DNA from 2 places in the Halobacillus sp. ABR2_026 genome. Region 1 is predicted to be linked to the other one. Evidence: predicted binding sites of a transcription regulator. Region 1 holds the regulator's gene; the other holds the start of a gene.
The links. The regulator NrdR, encoded in region 1, represses ribonucleotide reductase genes. The targets are predictions, from matches to a motif close to AACACNATATATNGTGTT.
Positions count from the first base shown of each region.

Region 2: the regulator NrdR is predicted to act here: its motif matches at 6,341-6,358, upstream of ACXADE_RS12885 (vitamin B12-dependent ribonucleotide reductase).

Region 1 covers NZ_JBSWTM010000001.1:2,744,460-2,752,066, reverse strand. Annotated here, with positions in the region: gene polA (DNA polymerase I) at 1-224, shown strand, start outside; gene mutM (DNA-formamidopyrimidine glycosylase) at 240-1,079, shown strand; gene ytaF (sporulation membrane protein YtaF) at 1,127-1,729, shown strand; gene coaE (dephospho-CoA kinase) at 1,742-2,341, shown strand; gene ACXADE_RS14315 (glyceraldehyde-3-phosphate dehydrogenase) at 2,474-3,508, shown strand; gene speD (adenosylmethionine decarboxylase) at 3,740-4,117, shown strand; gene ACXADE_RS14305 (cytosolic protein) at 4,338-4,718, shown strand; gene nrdR (transcriptional regulator NrdR) at 4,750-5,214, shown strand; gene ACXADE_RS14295 (replication initiation and membrane attachment family protein) at 5,311-6,669, shown strand; gene dnaI (primosomal protein DnaI) at 6,683-7,607, shown strand, end outside.
Region 2 covers NZ_JBSWTM010000001.1:2,467,337-2,474,943, forward strand. Annotated here, with positions in the region: gene ACXADE_RS12855 (M24 family metallopeptidase) at 1-184, opposite strand, end outside; gene aroQ (type II 3-dehydroquinate dehydratase) at 200-643, opposite strand; gene ACXADE_RS12865 (YqhR family membrane protein) at 689-1,204, opposite strand; gene ACXADE_RS12870 (SA1362 family protein) at 1,548-1,955, shown strand; gene ACXADE_RS12875 (patatin-like phospholipase family protein) at 2,021-2,908, opposite strand; gene mntR (transcriptional regulator MntR) at 3,033-3,464, opposite strand; gene ACXADE_RS12885 (vitamin B12-dependent ribonucleotide reductase) at 3,661-6,234, opposite strand; gene ACXADE_RS12890 (rhodanese-like domain-containing protein) at 6,605-6,985, shown strand; gene gcvPB (aminomethyl-transferring glycine dehydrogenase subunit GcvPB) at 7,128-7,607, opposite strand, start outside.

The DNA of each region.
Region 1 (7,607 bases):
TTATTAAAAAAGCGATGATCGACCTTGACGCCAAACTTAAAGAAGAGAACATGCAGGCCAAAGTCTTACTGCAGGTTCACGATGAATTGATCATAGAGGCACCAAAAGAAGAAGTGAAACAACTTGAAGAAATCGTATCTTCCGTTATGGAAAACACAGTGAATCTGGATGTCCCTCTTAAAGTGGATTCTTCCTACGGAGACACATGGTATGATGCGAAGTAAGAGGAGAATGAAATTATGCCGGAATTACCTGAAGTAGAAACAGTCAGAAAAACCCTCAAACACCTTGCTGTTGGGAAAGAGATTGAGAAGGTATCTGTATTTTGGGGAAATATCATTAAACGCCCGCAGGACCCTAAGGAATTTGAACAGTTATTGATAGGGCAGACCATTCAGGATATCGACAGGAAAGGGAAGTTTTTAATTTTCCACCTGGATGACGTTGCGATCGTCTCCCATCTGCGCATGGAAGGGAAATTTGGGGTTTATGATGGAACACTTGAAACACCCAAACATACGCATGTGATCTTCCATTTTACTGACGGGACCGAACTTCGATACAACGATGTACGCAAATTCGGAACGATGCATGCATTTCCTAAAGGAGGAGAACTTGAAAATAAACCTCTGATCCAGTTAGGACCTGATCCCTTCAATGAAGCTTTTACTGTCGATTATTTCTATCAAAGGATTAAAAAGACTTCCCGGAATGTAAAGGCGGTTCTGCTTGACCAATCGGTTGTGGCGGGGCTCGGAAATATCTATGTGGATGAAGCACTCTTCAGGGCAGGGGTCCACCCAGAACGGATCGCTCATACGTTAACTAGAACGGAAGTTGAACAATTACGGGAAGCCAGCATTTCCGTCATTCTGGAAGCGATCGACCAAGGCGGAACGACCATCCGTTCTTATTTGAACAGTCAAGGAGAGATCGGGATGTTTCAGCAGAAGCTTCGTGTATACGGGAAACAGGATACCGATTGTGTCCAATGCGGTACTCCTATCCAAAAAATGAAGGTGAGTGGCAGAGGGACTCATATTTGTCCTACATGCCAGCCGTTACACATTAACAGCTAAGCACCCATATACTATCCCACAGCTTAAGGAATGAAGGTGTGGGATGAATGGGAATTGGCATGTTCATATTTTTGTTCGTAACCGCAGTTAGTATCGACAGTTTTGGAATCGGCTGCGTATTAGGGTTGAAAAAGGTTGGGCTGACGGTAAGGGGTGTCTTTCTTATCGCCTGTGTTTCAGGAGCGATGTTCCTGTTGTCTTCCTATTTTGGTCATTTATTGGCGGCGGTAGTTGCACCTGAAGCTGCAGAGCGTGTAGGGGCACTGGCGTTGATAGGAATTGGAATCTTTTTTTTATGGCAGTTTTTTAAAAAAGAAAAAGAGCGGGAAGAGAAAAAAGAACCATGGTTGAACCCGACGAAAGTTTTGAATGACCCCATTGCAGCTGATGTGGACCATTCAGGCGGGATCCAGGGGAAGGAAGTCTGGCTTCTCGGAGCTGCCTTATCGCTGGATACAATTGGAGCGGGAATCAGTGGAGCGTTAATGGGAATCCCTGTATTATTTACAGCGATTATGATCACTTTAGCTACTTTCTGCATGCTCGGCTGCGGCATATTGAGTGGTTCGAAGCTGAGTGACAAAGCGGAAAGTCTTTCTATATTACCCGGAGTACTGCTCATTATTATCGGTTTGATTAAATTATCTTAAGGAGGTGTCAGGATGACGTTGGTCATAGGATTGACTGGAAGTATTGCCAGTGGCAAAAGTACAGTTGCGAACATGTTTAGGGACATGGGAATCCCTGTTGTTGATGCCGACCAGATTTCCAGGGATGTTGTTGAACCCGGGGAACCAGCTTACAATGACATTATAAGTACGTTCGGGGAACAGATCCTTGATGAAAAAAATGAACTGGATCGGAAAAAACTCGGGAAAATCGTTTTTTCAAACGAGAAAAAACGGGAACAGTTGAATAGTATCGTCCACCCTAGGGTTCGAGAAGAGATGATACTCCAACGGGAGATATACAAGCAGGCACAGAATCAGGCAGTCGTCCTGGATATTCCTTTACTATTTGAAAGTCGTCTAACAGATTATGTAGAAAAAATCATTGTTGTATATGTAAATGAGGAAACTCAACTTAAACGTTTGATGGATCGGGACCAGTCGTCCAGAGAAGATGCGGAAGAACGCATCCAGTCGCAGATGCCCGTTCGCAAAAAAGCGGAAAAGGCCGATGCGGTCATAGATAACAGTGGAAGCATTGAGGAAAGCTTTCAACAATTAAAAGACATACTTCTAGTTTGGAAGATCGTATAATAACACGTCTGGGTAGACGTGTTATTTTTTTGTTGAAAGTTATCATTCTGTATGTAAAAGCGGTTGCAATATGTTATACTAATTTACGAATTAAAGCTTAAAAGTATATCATATATAGGGGGCTGGAACAGCATGGGGAAAACAAAGATTGCAATTAATGGTTTGGGAAGAATTGGTCGCATGGTATTCAGAAAGGCTGTGGCGGATGAATCAATGGAATTGGTTGCCGTTAATGCGAGCTATCCAGCTGAAACCATTGCTCACATGCTTAAATATGACAGTGTCCATGGTCGTTTTGAAGGAGAGATCAAGGTTGTAGGCGGGGACTTACATGTCAATGGGCGTAAAGTCAAACTTTGCTCTACAAGGGACCCATTGGAATTGCCTTGGAATCAGTTGGATATCGACATTGTGATTGAAGCAACAGGGAAATTCAAAACCAAAGAAGAAGCGGGGCTTCATTTAGAGTCGGGTGCAAAAAAAGTCATCATTACCGCCCCTGGAAAGCAGGTGGATGCGACAATCGTTATGGGCGTAAACGAAGAAACATATATGCCGGGAAGCCATGACGTCATCTCTAATGCATCCTGCACGACCAACTGCCTGGCCCCTGTAGTAAAAGTGCTGGAAGATGAATTCGGAATTGAAAACGGTTTAATGACAACCGTTCATTCATTTACCAATGACCAGAAAAACCTCGATAATCCACATAAAGATTTGAGAAGGGCACGTGGCTGTACTCAGTCCATCATCCCGACATCCACGGGAGCCGCAAAAGCTCTAGGGGAAGTAATTCCATCGCTTCAGGGAAAACTCAATGGGATGGCATTACGTGTACCTACACCTAATGTATCACTCGTTGATTTGGTCGTCGATTTGAAGAAGAAAGTAACTGCCGAAGAGGTGAATGAGACGTTTGCAAAGCTTGCGAATGGTAGAATGAAGGGGATTTTGGAGTATAGTGATGAACCACTTGTTTCCATTGATTACACGACATCATCCTCATCTGCAATTATAGATGCCTTATCCACTCAAGTTATCGACGATCATAAAGTGAAAGTTCTTGCCTGGTATGATAATGAATGGGGGTATTCCTGCCGAGTGGTTGACCTGGCGAAACATGTTGGCAATTTGATGAAACAAGAGAAAGAAGCACGTGTTTCTTAGTCGTTTGAGCCTGTTGTATCTATGCCCATAGAATGATTGCGAGGAGCGGCAGTAAAATATTTCTTGCAAATCATGGGTAAACCATATATACTTTCTCTTGAACTTCTGAATTTCATACCCATTCATGTCTACTCAAAGGGTTAGGACCTCTCAGGACTAACTTTCCCCCGTGGTAGTTCATGGCTGTTATTTCAGAGGTAGTAGAGTGAATGTACAAAGGGGGATCCTTATATGGATACAATGGGAAGACACGTAATTTCTGAACTATGGAATTGTAATGAAGAAAAGCTGAACGATATGTCGTATATAGAACAAGTTTTTGTAGATGCTGCTCTGAGAGCTGGAGCTGAGGTGCGGGAAGTTGCCTTTCATAAGTTCGCTCCTCATGGAGTCAGTGGAGTCGTCATTATATCAGAGTCACATTTGACGATTCATAGTTTCCCAGAACATGGTTATGCAAGTATTGATGTTTATACATGTGGTGATCGTATTGATCCCAATGTTGCTGCTCAGTACATCGTAGATGCACTTGAAGCAGGTAGAAACGAAACAGTCGAAGTGCCGCGAGGAATGGGACCGGTAGAAGTCCAGCAATCCCGCGCTTTATAATGCAAATGAGCCACGCAGGAACCGCCTGCGTGGCTTATTTTTTGGTCGGTCATATTCAGCCCTGAGTGAAAGGTCTTGATATCATGCTTTTGGATTGTTATAAAAGAACGTTCTTTTGGTCTAGGGGATGGAACCTTGATTTGATAATCATTTCTTATTTTAAAAAGTCATGTTAAAATAAAGGGAGATTATGTCGAATGGATCTGAAGGAGATAGGGTAGTGAAAGCATTTATTTCCAGGTATTTTAGTAATCATTCTGAAACTAGTGAAGAGCATAAGGATTCTGCGCTTGTCACACACTATTATAAGGGAAAGCATGACGATCTCTTCCGTGCAGTGGAAGCACTGTTTTCCTCGCCTTCTGAAATAGTGGCAAGTTCTAAAGAACGAGGAGAGCTGACTGTCAAATATAAAGGGAATAGACGTGCCTTTATAGTCGCGACAATCATTATGGTGCGCCCTTTTCAAACAGCTGTCGATTTCTCCGTCACTACAGACTCAGGAGGACCGGTTGATTTTGGTTACAGCCGAAACTTGATCGTTCAGCTTTATGATAAATTGGATCGTCAGTTCACTAAAATGGACCCTTCTGGAAATTGAGGAAAAGAAGATGATGTGGAGTTGATCATACGTGAAGTGCCCGAATTGCCACTATAAAAGTACAAAAGTCCTTGATTCAAGACCCATTGAAGAGGGACAGGCGATCAGAAGACGCAGGGAATGTGAACAATGCCAATTCAGATTCACTACTTTTGAACGGATTGAAGAAGTTCCTCTGATCGTTGTAAAAAAAGAAGGCACAAGGGAAGAATTCAGTCGTGAAAAATTGATGCGCGGGCTGATCAGAGCTTGTGAGAAGAGACCGGTAGCCGTGGAAGAGCTTGAAGCAGTGACCATGGATATCGAGAAGGAATTAAGAAACCGAGGTGTCTCAGAAGTCTTGAGTGAAGATATCGGGGAAATGGTAATGGAACGACTTTCTTCGATTGATGAAGTTGCCTATGTGCGGTTTGCATCTGTATATCGACAGTTCAAGGACATCAATGTTTTCATCGATGAATTGAAAGAGTTAATTAAACATGATGACAATGAATGAGCCTGAACCGGCTCATTTTCTTTTTCTGAGAAGATCCATTAAAGTGAAGCCTGTTTGGGCTCACAAATGATAAAAAGATTGAAGGAGGGGGAGGCTGTGAACTACTCTGTTGGGAAACTGCTTCCGGTGGATGGATTTAAGATCATCCGGAACGGAGAACTTCCACGAAGTTTTCATCGCTCGTTATCACATTTATATCAACCGATCGTAGGTAGGCTTGCCATCTCGCTTTATCACGTCCTCATTTCTGAATCGGATATGTTAGAAGGCGGAGAAATCCAGTCCCACCATACATTGATGTCTTACCTTTCCGCTCCTTTGGATAAAATATATGAAGCAAGAGGAAAGCTGGAGGCGATTGGGCTTCTCCGGACTTTCCGTTCGCAAGACGAAGAAAAGCAGGCTATTTATTTATACTCTGTTCATCCACCATTTGCACCTGAAGAATTTTTCCTTGATGATATGCTTTCATTGCTTCTCCATTATGAACTTGGAAAGGAAAAATATGAGCGTTTAAAAGGAAGACTGTTGTCTTCCAAAACCTCATTTGAAGGCTTTAATGAAGTGACAGCCACTTTTGATGAGGTTTTCCATAATAAAATGATTGAAACGGTCCAAAGAGAAACGGAGTCCATTGCTAAAGAGAAGAAGCTTCAACAAGAAAATAGGGGACCAATCGCTTCCATGGATCGTGTGGACTTTCAATGGTTGAATCACGCACTGAAGAAGCGGATGTATCCTACTGAACAAATCTTGACCGGACGAAATAAGAAGCTGATTGTGCAATTAGCGACATTGTATGATTTGTCAAACATTGAATTAGAAAAGGCTGTCACATGGGCCATTGATGAAAATCATCAATTGGTGGAAGAAGAATTCAAAGCGGCGTGTCATGACTTTATGAAAGAACAAAAGAATGAAAGACCGAAAGATACGGCGCTCGATCGAAGAGAGAAAATTAAAGCGGAGAATACTTCTCTGAATGGGACGAAAGAAGATCAATTTATACAAATGCTAGAGGAAATATCGCCAAGAGAGCTCCTTGAGGACGTCTCCCATGGGAACCGCGCTTCCGAGCAGGATTTGAAAATGATCCGTGATGTGATGACGGAACAAGGGTTAGAGCCTGGAGTTATGAATGTCCTTGTCCATTACGTCCTGCTCAAAACAGATATGAAGTTATCCAAACCTTATCTTGAAAAGATTGCGAGTCATTGGACAAGGAAGAATGTAACGACTGTCCGACAAGCCATGAACCTTGCCAAAGCCGAGCACCAAAAATACCAGCAGTGGGGAAAGCAGAAGTCCCAGAGGCGTAAAGGTCAAAAAGAGGAAGTCATTCCCGCGTGGTTTAAGCAGCAGGAAGCAGCTCAACATGAAAAACAGGAACAGAATCCGGTCAATACGGAAGATATAGAGGCAAGAATCAAGCGGCTGACGAACAAAGGAAATTAAAGGGGGGTAACGTATGGAACCCATTCAACAATCATTGAAAAAATGGATGCGAAACAATGAACAGTTCCAAAAGCGGATGAATCACATGAAGGCTGAAGTTATGGATTCTTCGGAAGTAAGAAAGTTGATGGAAGAACATGAGGAATTAACAGAAGAGTCTATAGAGAAACAGCTCATTAAGCTTTATGAATACAGAACGCAATCAAAAAACTGTGAAAAGTGTCCCACACGTGAAGAGTGCATCAATATTCTTCCGGGGTATGTCCCTCGAATGGAAGTAGAGGGCTCTGAGGTGAAGTTGATTTATGATAAGTGCCGACGTCAACGAAAACACGAGCATCATGAAGAACAAAAATCCTTAGTGAGAAGTCTTCATATGCCACGTGAAATTTTAGAAGCTTCTTTGGAGCGTATGGACCTTAAAGACCCGGAGCGCGGAGCAGCTGTTGAAAGGACAGTCCATTACATTGAAAGTCTGAATGATGAACTGCCGAGTAAAGGACTTTACTTTCACGGTCCCTTTGGAGTCGGCAAAACTTATTTTCTTGGAGCCATCGCGAATGAGCTCAGTTCAAAAAATATCCCTTCCATGGTCATTTATATGCCTGAATTCGTTCGGGAAATCAAAGCCTCCATCAAGGATGACTCGATGAATGAAAAAATTGAAGCATTCAAAGAAGTTCCCGTCCTTATGTTGGATGACATTGGTGCGGAATCTCAATCTGCCTGGTTCAGAGATGAGGTACTCGGAAGCATTCTTCACTATCGGATGATGGAGAGGCTTCCTGTATTCTTCACGTCCAATTATAATTTGAATGAACTGGAAAAGGTATTGATGACGAGCAACCGTGGCGACGTTGAACAAGTGAAAGCGAAAAGGATTACAGAGCGAATCCGTCAGTTGAGTGAAGGCGTCCACGTCAATGGCCAAAATAGAC
Region 2 (7,607 bases), 280 kb from region 1:
GTTCAGCAGCTTGTTCCGTGTATCGGAAATCTGTGATAAGTAAAGCCTCTTCCCTTGTAACTAAAAGAGCACCGGAAGAACCTACAAAACCTGAAATATACCTTCTGTTCTTTGGACTCATGATCAATAGTCCGTCCAATTCTTTTGAAGCAATCGCTTTTCTTAAATTTGAAAGTTTACTCATGAATCATTTCTCCCTTCACTTTTCTATCTTTTGGATGAGACCTGTCACAGCCAACCGATAACCATCAATTCCAAAACCAACAATCTGACCGGAACAAACCGGTGCCAGCATTGAAGTATGGCGGAAGGCTTCCCGTTCGTGAACATTGGAAATATGAACCTCTACCACTGGCTTTGAAATCGCACTGACGGCATCACGTAAAGCGATACTCGTATGTGTATAAGCGGCCGGGTTTATGATGACCCCATCTGCTTCTTCCTCTGCGCGTTGAATCCAGTCTACGAGATTCCCTTCATGATTGGATTGAAAAGCAGCTATTTCGTACCCTTGCTCAGCAGCCGCTTGTTCAACCAATGTCTGAACATCTTCTAGAGACTTTGTACCGTACGTACCCGGCTCTCTTTTCCCTAACATATTCAAATTAGGTCCATTGATTAAGAACAGTCTCTTTCTCCCCATTCACAAACCCCACCATTTCCAAAATTGTCATACACTTTAAGTTTATCATACTCTTCCTTGATTTGAATAAGAATTCATGGTCTCGTTGAATTCCCTGTACTCATAAGATATAGAGAACCCGATAAATACACCATATAAAATGAACAGACACCCGGTCGTTACCCATGTGTCACTGTTCAATTCCATCAAAGACGGTATAGCAGGAAATATAGGCGTCAAGACTAAATAAACAATTGCCCATAACACCAACCCGAAGATTGCACCAGGCCACATCCCGTTCCTTTTCTTCAGGATTAAGTAGTAGATAAGCGCAGTTCCCAACGATAATAAGCCGAGAATTAATACAGCTAACACTTCAGCAAGCCATGTCCCTGTCCATTCCGTCTGCCAGAACGATCTAAATATGAAAGATGCAGGAGATACCTCTGTGAAATTAAAATAATAGGCGACCGCTCCTAACCCTCCCCATAATACGCCTGCTGTAAAACCTGTTATCAATGATTTCCCAATGACACTCTGCTGTGGCTCTTGTTGTCTTTGATCCTGTTGTTTTTCAGCCATCTTCATCACCTCTACCTTCATTTTAACCAACCCCATTTTTTTCATGCTCTTTTAGAAAGATGGGCTAGTGATTCATGTAAAAATGAGGTAAAATGAAAGTCCAACCCATTTAAAATATTCTTGTTTAAAAAAGGCTCGAGAAGGTAAGAGTTTATGAAAACATCATTATCATGCTCAAAAAATACCACGGCCCTGCATATTTTAATCTATAAAGGAAACAATCTTAAATAACACATAAGCGCTAACGACCTACCACATCCGATGATGAAAAGTGTTGAAATCAGGGTATAGTTCAATAACCAGATATTCTTAGTCGACCACTACGAGAAGGGAGGAAAATATCATGCGTAATTGGATGACTCCTGTCATTTACACATTGATTGGGCTGGCCATCTTCTTTGTTGGTATTCAGCTATTCACAAATACGACCGGTTTTCTCACTTCGATCGTAACGATGATCGGAATTGCAGCACTCATCTACGGGGCCATTTACTTCTTCTTCCTCCGCAACAGAGGGTTTGGAGGATCGGGGGGCCGCAGTCGAAATGAAATGAAAAAATATAAGCAAGCCGTTAAACAATCGAAGCAGAAATATAAACAACCTACACCAGCCATTAAGAAAAGTCCTGTAGCCAAAGCGCAAACAAAAGCTTCAGCATTAGGCAAAAAAAATAAAAAACGGTCGAATGGACCACAACTTCGCGTTATTGAGGGAAGTAAAAACAAAGGAAAAAATCGAGCCACTTTTTGATGGCTCGATTTTTATTTTTGCGTTCTGTTAGAGGTTGCCCTTCCAGTTTCCCTTCAGAATGGATTCTACCTGCTCCATCTTCGCAGAAATTTATTGGCATGTTCACGCCCTAATTCCATTAAGGCTTCTTTTTCTTCTTCCGTCATATCAAAGTCTGTCGTTTCCACCCCACTGACAGGAATGAATATAATGTCCTTGCTCAGCGTTTTTGAAATGTATCTCGCATCATGGGCTTGCTGCATCGTTTTAAAAAGGGCATGGAACATTTGGATGGCATTTCTGATTCTTTGTTCCGGGAGTTTATCCGGTTCATCACTCAACTTCATTCCAATCACCGGCCTTGTTCGACAACCGTCCTGCTTTTCCCAAATCCAAAGAGGAAAATTACTCAAAACTCCACCATCCACTACAATCGACTTCCCCCGTTTTCCATGAATTTTTACAGGGATAAAAAAATAAGGAAGTCCCGAGCTCATCCTTACAGCTTTAGCCACCGAAAATGTAGCAGGATCAATACCGTACACGCTTTTCAAATCATCAGGAATGACAATGATTCTCCCCAGTGTCAAATCAGAACAGATCACTTTTAAAGCTCCCGGCGGAATGTCTGCAAAAGTCCGGACTCCCTTTTCTTTCAACCATTCCTCCAGCACATTTTCCAACTGATTCCCTTTATAAAGCCCCATCCTGTAATACAGTAACAGCCATTTCATAAATGGAAACACCCGATCTGTCAAAGGGACATCGACCAAACCGAGAAACGATAGATTTCTAAGCTTTTCTTTAAGTTCTTTAGCAGTAAATCCAGCTGCTGTTAGGCTCGCTAAGATCGCACCAGCAGATGTACCGGCTACGCGTTTGAAAGCATATCCCTTTTCCTCCAATTCTTCGAGCGCACCAAGGAAGGCAAGAGCTTTCACACCACCTCCGGAAAAAACACCGTCCACTCTCATCCTGCTTCACCCCGCTTTAATTCATTATAAACGGGGGAATGACAAATTAGAACGCAAGCAGCCAAATCCACTTTCTCTCCTTATCCCAACAAAAAAACGCATGGAATTCCATGCGCGGGGAGTCTTACTCTTCATTTTGCTCTTCATTCTTTTTCTGAACTTCCCTCAAAGCTTTGACACGATCCGGATTCTCATCAAAGAATTGCACAAGGTCACCGATTCGATCGATGGAATTCCAGCTCATATGATGTTCAATACCCTCGACATCATCATATATGTTCTCTTGATCGACACCGATGATCTCCAGAAACTGCTCTAACAGTTCATGACGATAAACAAGACGTTTTCCTACTTTCTTGCCTTTTGCTGTCAATATCAATCCTCGATACTTTTCATAGTTCAAGTATTGATCCCGATCAAGTTTTTGAACCATTTTCGTTACCGATGACGGATGCACCTGAAGATTTTCTGCAATATCAGAAACACGTGCATATCCTTTATCTTCGATTAATATATAGATCTGTTCAATATAGTCTTCCATGCTAGGTGTCGGCATGTTGAACCCCCAATACCCTGTCTTATGTATACGCCACAGCCTTTATGACGAGTGTTTTACAGCCTATGTTACTACAATGAAATGATACACTAGAATCCTATCAGTGACAAGCGAGCTCTGTTTACATGGTGCCCATCAATAAAGTATGCTCGATCGATCAAAAAACAAACCGGCCGCTGGACGGCCGGTTGCTTTCTTACAAACCACACTTCAATTGTGCATTACAATTCGTACAAGTATTACATCCACCAATGTCTTCGACTGTACCCTGTCGGCAGACCGGACACGTATCTCCAACTTCAGAACCGATGGTCACTTTCGTCTTATCCAACTCCTGAATCGTATCCATTAGGACGACACGAGGTTTTTGCTCTTCGGCTTCGAACAACTCTGTTTGTTCTCCATCAAAATCATTCTCTTCAGCTTTTAATGACAACACTTGACTATCTCTGCTTCCATCTACATAGACGGTACCGCCTTTAGCTCCACCGCGATACAGACGTTGATAGACTCTTTCCACTTCTTCAACCGTATATCCTTTCGGGGCGTTGACGGTTTTAGAGATACTGCTGTCTACCCAGCGTTGAATAATGCATTGTGTATCGGCATGGGCTTCAGGACTCATCGTCATTGCAGTTATGAACCACTCCGGCAGTTCATTGGGGTCCTGATCTGGATGGGCATCCAAGTATTCCTGAAGGATATCGGCTTTCACCTCAATAAATTTACCTAAACGACCGCTACGATAGTAAGAGAAAGAAAAGTATGGCTCAAGTCCTGTACTGACTCCTACCATCGTACCTGTACTTCCTGTCGGTGCAACGGTAAGAAGGTGAGAGTTCCTTATCCCATACTCCAGCACGCCCTGACGAACATCTTCCGGCATTTCTTTCATGTATCCGGTTTGAATGAACCGTTTACGCAGTTCCATCGTTTCCGCATCCGTTTCGCCGATCAAGAAAGGGAAGCTTCCTTTTTCTTTGGCCAATTCAATGGATTCACGATAAGCGGTTGTAGCAATCGTCTCAAAAACTTCATCGACCATACGGTTTCCTTCTTCAGAACCGTAAGTCGTTTCACAATAGATCAACAAGTCATGTAATCCCATGACTCCAAGTCCAACCCTGCGCTCTCCCAGAGCCTGAACTTTGTTTTCTTCCAGGAAGTACGGAGTCGCATCAATTACATTGTCCTGCATCCGCACACCCCGACGTACCGTTTTCTTAAGCTGATCGAAATCAACCTGCTTCCTTTCACGATCTGCTACATTTGCCAAGTTGACAGCAGCAAGATTACAAACAGAGTATGGCGCAAGCGGTTGCTCCCCACAAGGGTTGGTTGCCACTACTTTTTGACCATAGGCTGTAGCATTTGTCTTCTCATTGGCATTATCAATAAAGAAGATCCCCGGCTCTGCTGAATAGGTCGCGCAAATATTGATCAAATTCCAAAGCTCGTTCGCTTTAACCTTCCGATAAGTCCGGACACCAAAGCCACGGTCCTGCCATTCACGTACATCGCCGCTCTGATGCCATTGTTCATTGTATATTTCCATTTCCTCCGCCGTATAACTTTCTACATCCGGAAAACGCAGCTCATATTCTGTATCATTCTCCACAGCTTCCATGAAATCTTTGGTAATACAGACAGATATATTGGCCCCCGTAAGGAACTCTGAATTATGAACCGTATAATTCCCACCCAGATGAAGCTTCTCTTCCGCTTCCTGAATGCTTCGGTCCGTAAATCCCCCCTGACCTTGAATATGTTTGTAATTAACCACACTCTGATATAAATCCTTTTCCGTTTCAGTAAGTGGTGTGAATTTCAACTTATCCTTAGCCAGTTGTTTGATCGTCTCATCCTCCGTATTTTCGATGAGAAAACGTAGAATTCTAGGGTTTTGCATTTTAGAAATAATGAACTCAAGAATGTCAGGGTGCCAATCCGCCAACATGATCATTTGCGCTCCGCGTCTTGAGCCCCCCTGCTCTACTAGATGAGTGAGTTTGGCGATATCATCAAGCCAGGAAACCGAACCTGAAGATTTCCCATTTACACCTCTAGCCAGTGTATTCCGAGGACGCAGGGTAGATCCGTTCGTTCCTACGCCGCCACCTCTGGACATGATTTCCATCACTTGTTTCCGATGATCCGAGATTCCTTCCCTGGAATCCTGAATATACGGCATCACATAACAATTAAAATAAGTAACGTCCGTTTGAGAACCGGCGCCATATAATACTCGGCCTGCGGGGATAAAGTTCAAATCCGATAGTTCTTCATAAAAATCGGTAAAGCTCTGCTCCTTCTTTTTTGGATCTGTCTCGACTTCTGAAAGACCCGTAGCATTTCGTAGAGCAATCTGTTCGTAAAAAACTTCAAGAGGTTTATCAATCGTGTCCAGATTACGTTTAATCAGACCTGTTTCACGTTCTTCCTCATGCTCCAGCACATGAACGAACTCTTCTTCGACCTTTACAATAGCTTCGTGAGTCTGCCAGTCCACCGAATGAATGAAACCGAAACCCCTGGCAGGAAATTTAGGATCATCCTTGACTGTGAGGACCACAAAATCTCCTTCTGCAAGCGTTATTTTCTCTGTATCTTTAAACGCATACCTGTCCAACATGACAAGTCTTGAAACACCTTTGTGTGTGATCGACATCGATTCCGTAACTTCATGAACCTGAGGGAACTGTCTAATGTCTGCATTTAGGCGTTCCACATCGATTTTCATGTGTACGTCTGTGGAGGTGGTGGTCTGCATTTTGCATCTCTCCCTTTAAGCTGAATACTAAGCATTTTGTTTTGATATAAGTAACATACCACATTTACGAAAAGATAATCAATATATTGTGTTGTGATAATTTTCAGTCACCATATATTGTGCTATTGAACGAATATGTAGAAACTTGTCAATCCAAAAATCCTAAGAGAATAAACGTATGACCTAGAGAATAAAAGAAAAACGCATACATGATTGTTTCTTTGATATATTTCATCATTTGCATCTTTCTTACATCGCAAAACTTCGACAAATTCGACTTTTGCTTCATCATTCAAAAAAATTTTTTTGAAATACTCCGCATTCCCTCCTATAATAGATAGAGGAATAGAGAATTGAGGGGGATGGAAAGATGGATTTATGGATCTTGATCGGAGCGATTGTATTGTTGATCGCTTTCGGGTTGTATAGATTCTTTAAAGCAAGAAAAGTCATGACCACATTATCTGAAGACAAATTCCGTGAAGGGTACAGAAAAGCACAGCTGATCGACGTACGTGAACCAAAGGAATTTGACGGCGGCCATATCCTTGGTGCCCGGAACATTCCGTTGTCCCAGATGAAAAACCGCCTGGTTGAAATCCGTAAAGACAAGCCGGTTTATTTATATTGTCAAAGCGGCGCCCGTTCCGCTCGTGCAGCTATGATGCTTCATAAGCAAGGATATAAAGATTTGAATATGCTTGAAGGCGGATTTAAAAAATGGACAGGTAAAATTAAATCTAAAAAGTAAGCATCCTCCCGGTTCTCTGAGAACCGGGTTTTTTTGTGCAATAAGATCTGTCCAGCGGTTACGATAAAAAACGTTCTACGCTTCTGTAAGGAGAAGAAAAAGGAAACCCGGAATCCATAGGTAGATGGGTTCCGGGTTTAGGTTACTGTTCTTTCTGGTATCTTAGTACAGGTTTCCGCGCCGCAAGGGTCTCATCCATACGACTTACAATCGTCGTATGAGGAGCATTTTGAACTTTCTCAGGATCACTCTCAGCTTCATGAGCGATTTGGATCATACGATCAATGAAACCGTCCAACGTTTCTTTTGATTCTGTTTCTGTCGGCTCAATCATCATTGCTTCCTCCACATTAATCGGGAAGTAAATGGTTGGTGGGTGATAACCGAAGTCTAGTAGACGTTTCGCCATATCCAATGTCCGTACACCAAGTTTTTTCTGACGTTTCCCTGACAAAATAAATTCATGTTTACAGTGTCTGTCAAAGGGAAGGTCGAACGCTTCTTGAAGTCGGCGCATCATATAATTTGCATTAATGACCGCATATTCACTTACTTTCTTCAAGCCTTCAGCGCCCATTGTACGAATATAGGTGTACGCCCGGACATTAATTCCGAAGTTTCC